DNA from 2 places in the Cryobacterium sp. SO1 genome. Region 1 is predicted to be linked to the other one. Evidence: predicted binding sites of a transcription regulator. Region 1 holds the regulator's gene; the other holds the start of a gene.
The links. Region 1 encodes HspR, which represses chaperone genes until heat shock. Its sites were predicted from a motif close to AAGTTGAGTCNNNNNGACTCAACTT; they were not measured.
Positions count from the first base shown of each region.

Region 2: BJQ95_RS07405 (ATP-dependent Clp protease ATP-binding subunit) is a predicted target of HspR. The motif match lies at 2,363-2,387, and genes of this name have one in related genera.

Region 1 is NZ_CP067394.1:3,849,254-3,856,772, reverse strand. Features, by position in the region: gene dnaK (molecular chaperone DnaK) at 1-476, shown strand, start outside; gene BJQ95_RS18330 (nucleotide exchange factor GrpE) at 476-1,117, shown strand; gene BJQ95_RS18325 (DnaJ C-terminal domain-containing protein) at 1,110-2,114, shown strand; gene BJQ95_RS18320 (heat shock protein transcriptional repressor HspR) at 2,123-2,536, shown strand; gene BJQ95_RS18315 (helix-turn-helix transcriptional regulator) at 2,589-3,437, opposite strand; gene BJQ95_RS18310 (SDR family NAD(P)-dependent oxidoreductase) at 3,539-4,219, shown strand; gene BJQ95_RS18305 (LysR family transcriptional regulator) at 4,322-5,263, shown strand; gene BJQ95_RS18300 (putative quinol monooxygenase) at 5,284-5,586, opposite strand; gene BJQ95_RS18295 (aldo/keto reductase) at 5,583-6,452, opposite strand; gene BJQ95_RS18290 (NAD-dependent epimerase/dehydratase family protein) at 6,471-7,472, opposite strand; gene BJQ95_RS18285 (aldo/keto reductase) at 7,469-7,519, opposite strand, start outside.
Region 2 is NZ_CP067394.1:1,567,144-1,574,662, reverse strand. Features, by position in the region: gene BJQ95_RS07405 (ATP-dependent Clp protease ATP-binding subunit) at 1-2,323, opposite strand, end outside; gene BJQ95_RS07400 (lipoprotein) at 2,517-3,122, opposite strand; gene BJQ95_RS07395 (carboxymuconolactone decarboxylase family protein) at 3,178-3,495, opposite strand; gene BJQ95_RS07390 (dienelactone hydrolase family protein) at 3,719-4,603, shown strand; gene BJQ95_RS07385 (ATP-binding cassette domain-containing protein) at 4,605-5,390, opposite strand; gene BJQ95_RS07380 (ABC transporter permease) at 5,387-6,454, opposite strand; gene BJQ95_RS07375 (substrate-binding domain-containing protein) at 6,451-7,446, opposite strand.

The DNA.
Region 1 (7,519 bases):
CCAAGGACAAGGGCACCGGTAAGGAGCAGTCGATGACCATCACCGGCGGCACCGCGCTGGGCAAGGAAGACATCGAGCGCATGGTGCGCGAGGGTGAAGAGCACGCCGCAGAGGACAAGCGCCGCCGCGAGGCCGCAGAGACCCGCAACGGTGCAGAGCAGCTCGCCTACTCGATCGAGAAACTGATCAAGGAGAATGACGAGAAGCTCCCCGAGGAGGTCAAGTCCGAGGTTCAGGGTGACGTCGACGCCCTCAAGTCCGCCCTCGCCGGCGACGACGACGACGCGGTCAAGACCGCATTCGACAAGCTCACCGAAAGCCAGGGCAAGCTCGGCGAGGCCATCTACGCCTCCAGCCAGGCGGATGCCGCGGCCGGCGCGTCCGAGCCCACCGAGCCCACCGCCGAGTCGGCCAACTCCGACGAAGACGTTGTCGACGCCGAGGTTGTCGACGACGAGGACGAAGCGAAGAAGTAATGACAGACGCCAACCGTCCGGACAAAAACCGTCCTGAAGACGCCGCTGCTGCTGCGGGAGCACCCGAATCGGGTGCCCCCGCGGCGGCCGGGGCGGACCCGGCCGCCCCGGCCGAGTTCGTTGACGCGGAGGCCACCGACGCCGCCTCTGCCGAGGGCATCGAGGAAGACGAGTTGACCGTGCAGGACATCCTGGACGCGGCCGACCTCGAGGCCTCAGACCCCTCCAGCGAGCATTTGGCAGACCTCAAGCGGGTCACCGCCGAGTACGCCAACTACCGTAAGCGCACCGAGGCCAACCGGGAGATCGAGCGCGAGCGCGTGACCGGCGAGGTCGTCAAGGTGCTGCTTCCGGTGCTCGACGACCTCTACCGGGCCGAGAAGCACGGCGACCTCGAGGGCGACACCGCCTTCGCGACCATCGCCGCGAAGCTGCGCGCCAGCACCGAGCGCATCGGCCTCAAGCCGTACGGCTCGGTCGGCGACGTGTTCGACCCCACCGTGCACGAGGCCATCTTCCAGATGCCCACTCCTGACATCGACGTGGAAACCGTCGGCGACGTCGTCGAGACCGGCTACTACCTCGGATCCTCGCTGTTGCGGGTAGCCAAGGTCGTCGTGCAGGTACCGAGCGATGGCTAGCCAGGACTGGTTCGACAAGGACTTCTACAAGGTTCTCGGGGTGTCAAAAGACGTCTCGGCGGCCGAACTGAAGAAGGCGTATCGCAAGCTCGCCCGCAAGTACCACCCGGATTCCAATCCGGGTAACCCTGCGGCGGAGGCGAAGTTCAAGGAGATCAGCGAGGCCCACTCGGTCATCGGTGACCCCGAACAGCGCAAGGAGTACGACGCCGTGCGCGCCATGGGCGGTGGAGCTCGCTTCACCGCCCCCGGCCAGGGCGGCCAGCAGGGCGGCTTCGACGACGTCTTCGGCGGCATGTTCGGCGGGGGAGCCCGGCAACAGGGCTACTCCTACGAGCAGGCCGGCTTCGACGACATCCTCGGCGGCATGTTCGGCCGCGGGGCTCAAGGCGGCGGTGGCCGGTTCGGCACCTCCACCGGCGGCTTCCGGGGCGCCGGCGGGCCGACCAGGGGGCGCGACGTGATCGCGTCGACCACGGTCGACTTCATCACCGCCACCCACGGCGATCAGATCACCCTGCAGACGCAGGAGGGTCGGCCGATCAAGGTCAAGATTCCCGCGGGCGTCGCCGACGGTCAGAAGATCAAGCTGCGCGGGCAGGGGCAACCCAGCCCGGATGGCGGCGAGCATGGCGACATCGTGCTCACCGTGACCGTGCGCAAGCATCCGGTCTTCGAACGTGATGGTCTCAACCTGCGCGTGAACGTGCCGGTGACCTTCGCCGAGGCCGCGCTCGGCGCGACCATCGAGGTGCCCACCCTGGGTGGGCCCCCGGTGAAGCTGCGGGTTGCCCCCGGTACCCCCAGCGGGCGGGTGCTGCGGGTCAAGGGCCGCGGCGTGGTCACCCCGAAGGGCACCGGCGACCTGCTCGCCGAGGTTCAGGTGGCCGTGCCGTCACACCTGTCGAAAGACGCCGAGGAGAAGTTGCTCGCGTTCAACGAGGCGCTGCCCAAGGAGAACCCGCGCGACGAACTCCTCGCCAGGGCCAAGGGCTGAGCTCAACCATGGATGAGAACACCCGCGTCTTCGTGATCAGTACTGCCGCGGAGTTGGCGGGGATGCACCCGCAGACCCTGCGGCAGTACGACCGGTTGGGGCTCGTGAGTCCCGGGCGCACGCCGGGCCGTTCGCGTCGCTATTCGATGCGCGACGTGGCCCGGCTGCGGGAGATCGCGGACCTGGGCGCCGAAGGGGTGAGCCTGGAAGGCATCCGTCGCATTCTCGCGCTGGAAGACACCGTGCGGGCGCTGGAAAGCCGGGTGGGGGACCTGGAAGCGGCCCTGGCCGACGAGCTGCTCAACCGTCCGGGCCGGCGCGTCTTCGCGGCCGGCTCGGCCGGTGACGTCATCTCGATGCGCGCCGGCACCCGCACCCGCCGCTCCAACCAGATCGTGATCTGGCGCCCCCTCGACAAGTAGCCCCGCGAACTGTGAGCTCAGCACCTTCCCGGGGCGTTTTTGAGTGCTTTTCTCACGGTTCGCGGTGCGCTGGCATCAGCGACTGCAGGCCCGCCACGCGCAACAGATCGAGTTTCTGCTCGTCGGTGCTGCCGGGTACGACCGAATAGACCACGATCCGCAGGTCACCGCCGGGCACCGTCAGCACATCGCAATCGACGGTGATGGTCCCGACCGCTGTGCTGGTGATGCTCTTCCGGCTCGAGCGGTGCTCGGCGACGCGCGCCTCACCCCAGCGGCGTTCGAAGTCGGGTGACGCAGAGCGCATCCGGGCCACGAGCTGAGCCAGTGCGCCGTCGTGCGGGTACCGGCCAACGGCCATGCGCAGGTCCGCAGCGAGATCGCTGGCGAAATCCTCCTCGTGCTCGGCGTCGAATTCGACCCCCTCATGTCCCCACATGAAATGACCCCAGACCAGATTGCGTTCGATTCCGATGTAGCGCGACGGGTCGCCGGTCAGGGCAGCCCAGAGCGGATTCCACAGCAGGATGTCGTGGGACGCGGTGAAGACGGCCATCGGCACGTCCCCGAGCCTGTCGATGATCCGCTGCACGCCCGGGGTCACGTGCTGAGGCACCATTCCTCGGGCCGGCGGGGCGACGCCGGCGACCCTGTAGAGGTGGTCACGCTCGGCCGGGGTCACCCGCAGGGCGAGAGCCAGGGCGCCCAGCATCTGGGGGGACGGATTCACCGCTCGGCCCTGCTCGAGACGCACGATGTAGTCCACGCTTACGCCGGCGAGGGCGGCGAGCTCCTCCCGGCGGAGCCCGGTGGTTCGGCGCCCCGCGCCGGCCGGCAACCCGACATCCGCTGGGCGCACTCGGTCCCGCCACGCTCGAAGCACGCTGGCGAATTCACTCATGGCCCCATTCTGCCCGCGACCGCACAATTCAGCGTGGTACTGGCAATCCCACCGTCGAGCGATGCCTGGGTGGAACCCGGCGCGGGCCGCAGCATGGATCTATGACACTCACACTCATCACCGGGGCCAACAAGAGCCTCGGACTCGAAACCGCCCGCCGCCTCATCGAGGCCGGCCACACCGTCTATGCCGGCATGCGCGACCTCGCGAACGGCCAGGCCGCCCGCGAGGCGGGTGCCTACCCCGTGCAGCTGGACGTCACCGACCAGGCGAGCATCGACGCCGCGTTCGCCTCCCTGCCCGCCCTCGACGTGCTGGTCAACAACGCCGGCATCCTCGGCACCTCCTTCGGCGTTGATGACCTCTCGACCCAGAAGATGGCCGACGTGCTCGACACAAATGTGCTGGGGCTGGTGCGCGTCACCCAGGCCGCGCTCCCGGTGCTGCGCCGGTCGGCGCATCCGGTGATCGTCAACGTCGCGTCGGGAGTCGGGTGGCCGCGTTTTCTCAGCACCGAGGGACACGACGAGTTCCCGGTGCCCGCCATCCCGTACGCGGCGTCGAAGGCTGCCGTGATCGCGCTCACCGTGCAGTACGCGAAGAACCTGCCGTCGTTCCGCGTCAACGCGAGCGACCCCGGGTACACCGCCACGGACTTCAACAACCACGGGGGCCACCAAACCGTGACCGAGGGCACGGATGCGACGGTGGCGCTCGCCCTGCTGGGCCCGACCGGGCCGACCGGTCAGTTTCACAACCGTGCCGGCCGCATCGAGTACTGAGCGTGTCGCCAGCCTCCGCGAGCCGTGAGTTAAGCACCTTCCCGAGGCGTTTTCGGGTGCTTTTCTCACGGTTCGCGGACCTGTTGCGCCTACGCTTGCACAATGGAACTGCGCCAGCTTGAGCATTTTGTGACCGTCGCCGACGAGCGGCACTTCACCCGGGCGGCCGAGCTGCTGCACATCTCCCAGTCGGGTCTGTCCGCCTCCATTCGGGCACTCGAGATCGAGCTGGGCACCTCCCTGTTCATCCGCAGCACCCGCCGGGTCGAGCTCACGGCCGCCGGCCAGGCCCTGCTGACGGATGCGCTGCGCACCCTGGCCAGCGCCGCGGCGGCCCAGAACGCGGTCGCCGCGGTCCGCGGGCTCATGCGCGGACGCCTCACCGTGGGCGCCGAGCCGTGCCTGGGCTCCGTGGACCTGCCCGCCGAGCTGGCCCGCTTCCGCACCGCCAACCAGGGCGTGGAGGTGCGGCTGCGCCAACTGGGCTCCGTGGACCTGATCGAGGGTGTGGCCAGCGGCACCACCGATGTGGCCCTCGTCGTGGTGACCGGGGACACCCCGCCCGGGGTGCGGCTGCACCCGCTGAGCAGCCAGAAGATGGTGGTGCTCTGCCACCCGGACCACCCGGTCGCGGCCCTGGCCGAGGCCGACCTGGAGACCCTGCGCGCCGAGGAGCTGATCGGCTTCCAGGCCGGCTGGGGCGCTCACATGCTCGCCCGGCGGGCATTCGCGGCGGCCGGCTTCGAGTACCGGGCGGCCATGGAGGTCAACGACGTGCATCCGCTGCTTGACCTGGTGGGCTACAACTTGGGCGTGGCGATCGTGCCCACCAGCTTCGCGCAGAAACGCCCCGACGATCTGGTGGCGGTGCCGCTGCCGCCGAGCGTGCCCGAGTGGGCGGTGGCCGTGGCGGTCGCCGACGAGCCGAGCCCGGCCGCGTCGGCGTTCCTCGCGCAGCTGCTCGAGGACGTCGCCGCCGCACAGGCGGCCTCCGAAGCGCTCGCGACCGGCCTGCCGGCAGACGCCATCGGCACGGCGGCCTGACCGCCCGGCAGCTGAACGGCCTAGAAGTCCAGCGGGATACGCCCGGAGAAGACGGACTTCACCCCCGGGGCAGCGAGCACTTCGCCCAGCCGGCTGACACCCTCGGGAGTGTTCCGCCAGGCGGCGTACGCGTCGTGGTCGGCGGCGGTGGCCCACCGCTCGACGACGATCACATGGGCGGGGTCGGCGTCGTCGATGATGACCTCGAGTCCCTCGTTGCCCGGCCACGCGTGGGTCGCGGCGAGCACCTCATTGAGGAGAGCCGGGACGATGTCGAGCCTGGCCGGGTCCAGGCGCAGGTCGAGGTGCACGATGGCCGTCATACGGTCACGGTTTCGGAGAGCGCGGCGAGTTCCTCCGCCGACAACGTCAGCTCCGCCGCCCGCACCGAATCACGGATGCTCTCCGGCCGGCTCGCCCCCGGGATGGGGATCACCCGCGGCGACGCGGCCAGGTGCCAAGCCAGCGTGACGACCTGCGGGCTCACGCCGTGCGCATCCGCCACCCGCTGGAACGGGGCGGACCTGGTGCCCAGCTCGGCGGCGGACTTGATGCCGCCCAGCGGGCTCCAGGACAGGAACGCAACGCCGAGTTCGGTGCACAGGTCCAGCTCGGGCTGGCTGCTGCGGAACGCCGGCGAGTACTGGTTCTGCACGCTGGCGAGCCGGCCGCCGAGAATCTCGTAGGCCTCGCGGATCTGCTCGGGGGTGGCGTTGGAGATGCCGGCCAGGCGGATGACGCCCTCGTCGAGCAGGTCCCGGATAGCGCCGATGGAGTCGGCGTAGGGCACCTGGGGGTCGGGCCGGTGGTGGTGGTACAGGTCGATCGCGTCGCCGCCGAGCCGCTTCAGCGACGCGAGCGCGGCCCGTTTGAGGTACTCGGGGCGGCCGTCGACGTACCAGCTGCCGTCGCCGGGGCGCAGGTGTCCGCCCTTGGTGGCCACGACCACCTGCGCGGTGTCGCCGCCCCAGGACGCGATGGCCTTCGCGATGAGGGACTCGTTGTGCCCCACCTCGTCGGCGTGCAGGTGATACGCATCCGCCGTGTCGAACAGGGTCACCCCCACCTCCAGGGCGGCGTGGATGGTGGCGATGGAGCGGGCTTCGTCGGGCCGGCCCTCGATCGACATGGGCATGCCGCCCAGGCCGATGGAGCTGACGGTGCGGTCGCCGATGAGTCGGGTCTTCATGGGGTGTCCAATCTGGGGTCAGGAAAGGGTGGAGTGGGCGCTGACGAGCCGGTCCAGGGTGGCGTTCAACGCCGCATCCACGACCTGCTGCTCCGGATGCGCGTCGTACCAGGCGATCGCCTCACGGAAGCCGAGCGCGACGGGGGTGGTGCAGACGAAGTCGGGCACGAGCGCTTTCACCTTGGTGTTGTCGAAGATCACCGAGTGCGACCGGTCGCCGAGCAGCCCGCCGCTCCACGCCGGGTTCTCGGCGGCCAGGGTGTCGCTGGCCACGTGCACGATCTCGGGCGCGGGGGCGCCGGCGGCGCGGGCGTACTCCGCGTAGATGGCATCCCACGGCAGGTACTCGTCCGAGGTGATCGTGAAGCTGTCGCCCACGGCCTGCGAGCGGCCGAACAGGCCGACCAGGGCCTTGGCCAAGTCAGTGCTGTGCGTGAGCGTCCACAGCGAGGTGCCGTCGCCGTGCACCACCACCGGCTGGCCGGTGCGCATCCGGTGGATGTCGGTCCAGCCGTTCAGCAGCGCGATCTGGGTGCGGTCGTAGGTGTGCGAGGGGCGGATGATCGTGACCGGGAAGCCCTGCTCGCGGTAGGCCTCCATCAGAACGTCTTCGCAGGCGATCTTGTCGCGGGAGTACTGCCAGAACGGGTTGTGCAGTGGTGTCGACTCCCGGATCGGCAGCGCGGCCGGCGGCTTCTGGTACGCCGAGGCCGAGCTGATGAACAGGTACTGGCCGGTACGACCGGCGAACTGGGCGATATCGGCCCGCACGTGCTCGGGCGTGAACGCCACGAAGTCCACGACCACGTCGAAGTGGCGCTCGCCGAGGGCGGCCCGCACCGCGGCGGCATCCCGCACGTCCGCGGTGAGCAGTTCGGCGGCGTCGGGCACGGCCCGCAGGTCGGACTGGCCACGGTTGAGCACGGTGAGACGGTGCCCCCGGGCCACGGCCAGCTCCGCGGCGGCGGCGCTGATGACGCCGCTGCCGCCGATGAAGAGAACGTTCAGTGCGTGGCTCACCAGGCGTAGTCTTCCGGCGCGGTCTTGTAGCCGGGGAAGATCTCGTC
Region 2 (7,519 bases), 1.8 Mb from region 1:
GCGACCGGGTCTGCTCGAGCAGCAGCCGCACGATTTGGCGGAGCTGCGGCTGATCGAGCTTCCGGAACAGCACGATCTCGTCGATGCGGTTGAGGAACTCGGGCCGCATGGCCTCGCGCAGCTTGGCCATCACCCGGTCGCGCAACGCCTTCTCCGAACCGAAGCCGTTGCCGGCGCCGTCGAGATCCGCGGTGAAGCCGAGCGCGCCGCTGCGGCTGGCCAGCACCTCCGAGCCGATGTTCGACGTCATGATGACGACCGTGTTACGGAAGTCCACCGTGCGCCCCTGGCCGTCGGTGAGCCGGCCGTCGTCCAGCACCTGCAGCAGCAGGTTGAAGACATCCGGGTGTGCCTTCTCGATCTCGTCGAGCAGCACCACCGAATACGGGTTCCGCCGCACGTGTTCGGTCAGCTGGCCGGCCTCGTCGTAACCGACGTAGCCGGGAGGGGCGCCGACCAGGCGGCTGGCGGTGTGGCGTTCGCTGAACTCGCTCATGTCGAAGCGCAGCATGGCCTTCTCCTCACCGAACAGCGAGGCGGCCAGGGACTTGGCCAGCTCGGTCTTGCCCACCCCGGTGGGGCCGAGGAAAAGGAAGCTGCCGACCGGCCGGGAGGCGTCGCCCATGCCGGTGCGGTTGCGCCGCACGGCCTTGGCGATCACGTTCACCGCGTCGTCCTGCCCGATGACCCGCTGGTGCAGGTCATCCTTGAGCGTGGCCAGACGTTCGCGGTCCCCCGCGGTGAGGCGGCTCGCCGGGATGCCGGTGGACCTGGCGATGATCGCTGCGATCTCGGCCTCGTCCACCACGGCGGACGGACCGGAGTCCTCACCACCCTGGCTGACGATGGCCGCGTCGATGCTCGCCGAGACCGTCTCGGCCTCGTCGCGCAACCGGGACGCCTCCTCGTACTGTTCCGCGGCGACCGCTTGGGCCTTCGCCGACTCGAGCGCGGACTGCTTCTCACGCAAGCCCGCGACGTCCACGCGGGAGCCGAGGGCCAGGCGGGTACGGGCGCCGGCCTGGTCGATCAGGTCGATGGCCTTGTCGGGCAGGAACCGGTCCGGGATGTACCGGGCGCTCATTTCCACGGCGGCGCGGATCGCGGCATCCGTGTAGCGCACCGAGTGGTGCTCGGCGTAACGCTCCTGCAGGCCGGCGAGGATCTTCACGGCATCCTCGATGCCGGGCTCGCCCACCCGCACGGGCTGGAAACGGCGTTCCAGCGCCGGGTCCTTCTCGACCTTGCGGTACTCGTTCAGGGTGGTGGCACCCACGACGTGCAGCTCTCCGCGCGCCAGGCGCGGCTTGAGGATGTTGCCGGCGTCCATTCCGCCCTCGCCGGAGCCGCCGGCACCGACGACGGTGTGCAGCTCGTCGATGAAGACGATGATCTGATCGCTGCGTTCGCTGATCTCATCCATGGTCTTGGTGAGGCGCTCCTCGAAGTCGCCGCGGTAGCGGGTGCCGGCGAGCATGGCGGGCAGGTCGAGCGCGATGACGCGCTTGCCGCGCAGTTGCTCGGGCACCAAGCCGTCCACGATGGCCTGGGCCAGGCCATCGACGACGGCGGTCTTGCCCACGCCGGCCTCGCCGATCAGCACCGGGTTGTTCTTGGTGCGCCGGGAGAGGATCTCGACGGTCTGCTCGATCTCGTCGCCGCGGCCGATCACCGGGTCGAGCTTGCCGGAGCGGGCGCGCTCGGTGAGGTCGACGCCGTAGGTGTCGAGCATCGGGGTGTCGGATGCCTCGCCGTTCTTCGCGACGCCGCTTTCGGTCTGCGCGTCCTCGTTCGCTGCCTGCTGGGCACCGGCCTGCAGCGATTCGGCCGTGACGCCGGCGGCGGCCAGCACCTGGGCGGCGGGGGCGTCCTGGTTCACCACGAACGCGAAGAACAGGTGTTCGGGGTCGATGTAGGTGGAGCCGAAGGCGCGGGCGACCTGGTGGGCATCCAGCAGGGCGCGCTGCGCGGACGGCGTGAGGGCCGGCGCCGACGTGGCTTGCTGGTCACTCGACTCCGGGAGACGCTCGTCGGCGGCGGTCACGATCGCGGCGGGGTCGCCACCGGCCTGGCGGATGGCCGAGACCGCGGGTTCCTGCTCCACCATGACCCGAAGCAGGTGCAGGGCGTCCACGTGGGCGTGGCCGTGGCCGTGGGCGAACTTGGCCGCTTGCACGAGGAGTTCGTGGGTGCGGCGGCTGAGCAGCCGGGTGATCTCGATGGGACGGCCGGACTGCGCCTGGCGCTGGCCCTGCAGGTAGCGGGCCAGGAATTCGTCGAACGAACCGTTTTCGGAACCGGTCGGGCCGAAGTATGTAGGCAAGGAAACCTCCTGGGGAATCGATACGAGGAGGAAACCCAAAACTTGAGTGCCCTCGACTCAAGTCAACGTTTGGACCTGTGTTTCATTCCCGCCGCATCCTGGGACTCCCCTGTGCGCGGCCCAAACGGCATCCCGCCGGCGCCCTCACCCGCTGATCGAGCCTGTCGAGATCACCCAATGGACGGGGTCGCGGTTAGGTGGTGAGGGTGGCGCACTCGGGTGCGGCCCGAAAGGCCTGGCCGAGGGTGCTGGAGGTGTCCCGGGTTGCCATCGTGATGGTCTGCACGGTCTCGGCGACGTTGGCGATCACGGCGCCGGTGCCACCGACGAGCGTCGCGAGCGCGCCCACCAGGTCAGCACCGGTGGCGCCCTCCACGGCACTGGCGCTGGCCTGGAGGGACTTCAACGACTGGTCGACGGCGTCGATCGAGTCCTGCACGGCCAGCAACTCCGGATCGTCGCCGAGGTTCTCCGGCGGGGACTTGACGGTGTCGACCAGTGTGCTCGCCGAGGCGGAGATGGTGTCCATTTGGTCTGACACCGCGGTGCCCACCTCATCAACGTCGGTGGCTGCCGCCATTGCGAGCTCCTGGACGTCGGCCTCCAGGGTCGACGTGTCGCTGCAGACCGTGCCGGCCCAGGTGACCTGTTCGTCGGTCGGCGGCGATGCGGTCTGCCCAGCCGACGGGGTGGACGACGCTGACGGGGCGGTACTGCTCGGCGACGGATCGGTGCCGTCGGCGGCGGAGCATCCGGCAAGGAGCACCAGCAGGGTCAGGAAGACGACGGGCTTTTTCACTGGTGGCGCTCCTCACTGGACGGGCCGCTCGGAGCGGCCACGCTGGACTCCGGCGTTACTGGGTGTCGCCTTCTGAATCGAGTTGGATGGCGAGGTCGAAGGCCTCCACGATCTTGCGCGCCGACGACAGAAGCCGTGGAGTGCCCACGATCGGCGCAACGGCGACCAGGACGTCCTCGATGTCATCGGCGCTCAGCCCCATCTCCACTGCCGGTCCGACGTGCATGAAATACGATCCGACCGGGGCATCGACGGCCACCAGGGCCGCGATCCTGGCGATCATCAGCGTGCGCGGGTCCAGGTCGGTGCGGGCCAGCGAGACAGCGTTGATCTCGGCCGCCACATCCAATATCGGCGTTGTTCCTGTGGCCATGGGTATCGCTCCATTTCCAGGGCTGGGCCCTGTCGGGGTTCGGTTTCTGCGGGGTTCGGTTTCTGCGGTGTTCGGCAGGCGCACCACATCGGCACGCCGGCCTCTCGCCGCAGACGGTAGCAATCAATCTGCGTCCCGCCGATGGTGCCATTTCGGATTCCCCCGAAACGGATGAGACGCCGCCACGTGGGCTCATCCGCCGGAGGGGGCTATCTTCAAAGCCATGACCCAGCCACCCCCAGCGCTTACGGGCTTCACCGAGTCCGCGTTCAGTCACAATGGCTATTCGCACCAGGTCTTCACGGCCGGGAACGGACCGGGCGTGGTGCTCCTTCACGAGATCCCCGGGCTCCATCCCGGTGTGGTCGACCTGGCGCGCCGCCTGGTCGACCGCGGTTTCAGGGTGTACCTGCCGAGCCTGTTCGGGACGCCGGGTGCGGTGGTCACCACGGGCGCGATGCTGCGCGCCATCGGCCGCATCTGTGTGTCCAGGGAGTTCCGCGGGCTCACCCGCCAGCCGGCGGGCGCCACGGGATGGCTGCGGGCGCTGGTGCGTCAGGCCTGGGCCGACGGCGCCGGCACGGCTGGCGCAGGCACGGCTGACGCAGGCACGGCTGGCTCGAACACGGCTGGCGTCGACCCGAGTCGTGGCACCGGGGTGGGGGTGATCGGCATGTGCCTCACCGGCGGCTTCGCCCTGGCCACGGCCCTGGAGCCGGCGGTGCTGGCCGCGGTGCTGAGCCAGCCGGCGCTGCCCCTCCCCCTCGGAGCGTCCGGGCGAGCCTCGATCGGCCTGGCGCCGCGGGACATCGACACCCTCAAGGAGCGCACCACCGACGGCCCGGAGGGGCTCGGCATCCTGGCGTTACGGTTCACCGACGACCGCGGGTGCCCGCCCGAACGGTTTCAGACCCTGCGTACGGAGTTCGGTGCCGGTTTCGAGAGCATCGAGATCGATTCGTCGCCGGGCAACGCGGCCGGAATCGCGTCATCGGCGCACTGCGTGCTCACGGTCAGCCTCGTCGACGAGCCCGGGCACCCCACCAGGGCCGCGCTTGATCGCACGGTCGAGTTCCTGGCCGAACGGCTGATTCCCCGGGAGCCGTAGGTCAGTCCCGCCCGAGTTCCCGGGCGAGTGAGTCCAGCTCGGCGCCGCCGGCCATCAGCCGGGTGAGCTCGTCGATCTTGATGCCGTCCTTGTCGAACTCGCCCAGGCTGGCCCCGCGGTTGAGCACCAGGAACCTGTCCCCCACCGGGTAGGCGTGGTGCGGATTGTGGGTGACGAACACCACACCGAGGCCGTGGTCGCGGGCCTGGGCCACGTAGCGCAGCACCACGCCGGCCTGTTTGACGCCGAGCGCCGAGGTGGGTTCGTCGAGGATCACGACCCTGGCGCCGAAGTGGATGGCCCTGGCGATGGCGACAGACTGCCGTTCCCCACCGGACAGGGTGCCGATGGGCTGGTCCACGTCACGGAGGTCGATGCCCATCCGGCCCAGTTGTTCGAGCGTGATCGCCCGCATCTCGGCGACCTTCAGGCGCGAGAAAGGGCCGAAGCCGGCGCTGAGTTCTGCGCCCAGGAAGAAGTTCCGCCAGACCGGCATCAGTGCCACGATCGCCAGGTCCTGGTAGACCGTGGCGATGCCGGCGTCGAGCGCCTGCCGCGGGCCGGTGAAGTGTTCGGCGCGCCCGTCGAGCAGCAGCTCGCCGGAGGAGTGCGGGTACACGCCGGCGAGGATCTTGAGCAGGGTCGACTTGCCCGCTCCGTTGTCGCCGAGAACGCAGAGCACCTCACCGGCGCCGACCGAGGTGGAGACGCCGCTGAGCGCGATGACCGAGCCGTAGACCTTGCCGACTCCGCGCACCTCGAGGATGGCTGACCCGCCGGCGCTCATGCGCGCACCCCCGCCTGGCGGCGCACCGAGAGGTTCACCAGCACCGCGAGCAGCAGCATCCCGCCCAGGAAGGCCTTGAGCCAGTTGTTGTCCCACTGGGCGAACACGATGCCCTGCAGGATCATGCCGTAGATGAGGGCGCCGAGGGCGGCGCCGATCGCGGACCCGTACCCGCCGGTGAGCAGGCAGCCACCGACGACGGCGCAGATGATGTAGATGAACTCCTGGCCGATGCCCGTGGTGGCCTGCACGGTGGCCACGTCGAAGAGTGAGAGCATGCCGACCAGCCACCCGGCCGCGGCCGTGCCCATGAACAGGCCGATGCGGGTGCGCTTGACCGGCACGCCGGTCTGCACGGCGCTCTGCAGCTGCCCGCCGATGGCGAAGATCCAGTTGCCGTACCGGGTGCGCAGCAGGATCCAACTGGCGACGGCCGTGATGCCGAGCCACCAGAACACCGACACCTTGAGGTTCAGGCCGGCCACCGGGATGGTGGAGCCGAAGATGACCTTGCCGGCGTCGAAACCGGGCACCAGGGTCATGCCCTGGATGGCGACCTGGCCGGTGACCAGCTTGGTGCCGGCCAGGTTGAGGCCCTGCAGGATGAAGAAGGTGCCCAGCGTCACGATGAAGCTCGGAATGCCGGTCTTCACGACGAGGAATCCGTTGAAGGCGCCGACGGACAGGGCGATCAGCAGGGCCAGCAGCATCGCCAGCCAGAGGTTCATGCCCCACTGGGTGGTGAACGCGCCGACGAGCAGGCCGGTGGTGCCGGTCATGGCACCGGCCGAGAGGTCGAATTCGCCGCCGATCATGAGCATCGCCACGGCGACGGCCATGATGCCGAACAGCGATGCGGAGTAGAGCCAGGTGGCCGCGCCGGCCGGCGAGAGGAAGGCGCTGGTGGCCACCGAGAAGTAGACGAAGATGGCCAGCGCGGCGACCAGGGCGCCCATCTCTGGGCGGCGCAGCAGCCGCACGAGCGGGTGGGTGCGCGCCAGCCGCTCGTCCGCCGGGGCCGGGGCGGCGCCCGGTGTCTCGCCCGGGGTGGTCAACACCGTCATCGGGTGCCGTTGCCGGCGAACGTCGCCACCTGGTCGGCGTTCTCCTTGGTGACGAAGCCCGGTCCGGAGTAGACGGGCTGGCCGCCGCCGACAACGTTGCCGTTCGTGTAGAACAGCTCGAAGAAGTCCACCGGGAGGTATCCCTGCAGGTAGGGCTGCTGGTCGACGGCGAAGAGGATGCTGCCGCCCGCGATGAGGCTCGTGACATCGGCGGACACGTCGAAGGTACCGATCTGGGCATCGCTGCCGGCCTCGGCGACGGCCTGCGCGGCCGCGACACCGACGGCCGAGTTGAGGGTGAGCACACCGTCGATGCTCGGGTCGGCCAGCAGAGCGCTCGTGATCGTGCTCTGCGCATCCGCCACGTTGGCGATGTCGACCTGCAGGTTGGTCAGGCTGCCGTCGAGGGTGTCGGCGGCTCCGCGGCACCGGTCTTCGAGCCCGGCGTTACCGGCCTCGTGGATGACGCAGATGACCTTCTTCGCCGACGCCTCGGTGAGCTGGGTGCCCGCGCCCTGGCCGGCGAGGTACTCGCTCTGGCCAACATGGGTCATGGCGCCGACCTCTGCGGATTCCTCGGCCCCGGAGTTGATGGTGATGACCGGGATGTCGGCGGCGACGGCATCAGCGATGGCGCCGCGGAGGCCGTCGGGGTTGGCCATCGACACGATGATGCCGTCGACCTTGGCGGCGATCGCGGTGTCGATGAGTTGGCTCTGCTTCTGCACGTCAGGGTCGCCCTGGTAGGTGATCGTGGCGCCGTAGGTGTCTCCGGCGGCCTCGGCGCCGGTCTTCACGACGTCCCAGAACGCGTCGCCGGGCACCGAGTGCACCACGAGGGCGTAGGTACGACCGGAGCCGTCGGCTGCCGAGGCGTCGGCAGCCGCACCGGCGACCGGTTGGCCGGTGCAGGCGGTGAGGGAGAGCAGGGCGAGGCCGGCGCTCGCGCCGATGAGGGTCCGGCGGACAGAGATTCTCGACACGGGTGGCATCGTCCTTCGATTTGGGGCGCGCGGTTTCGGCGCGTAAACAGCGTGGCCTTTTCAGGCGCAGTCCATTTTAGGC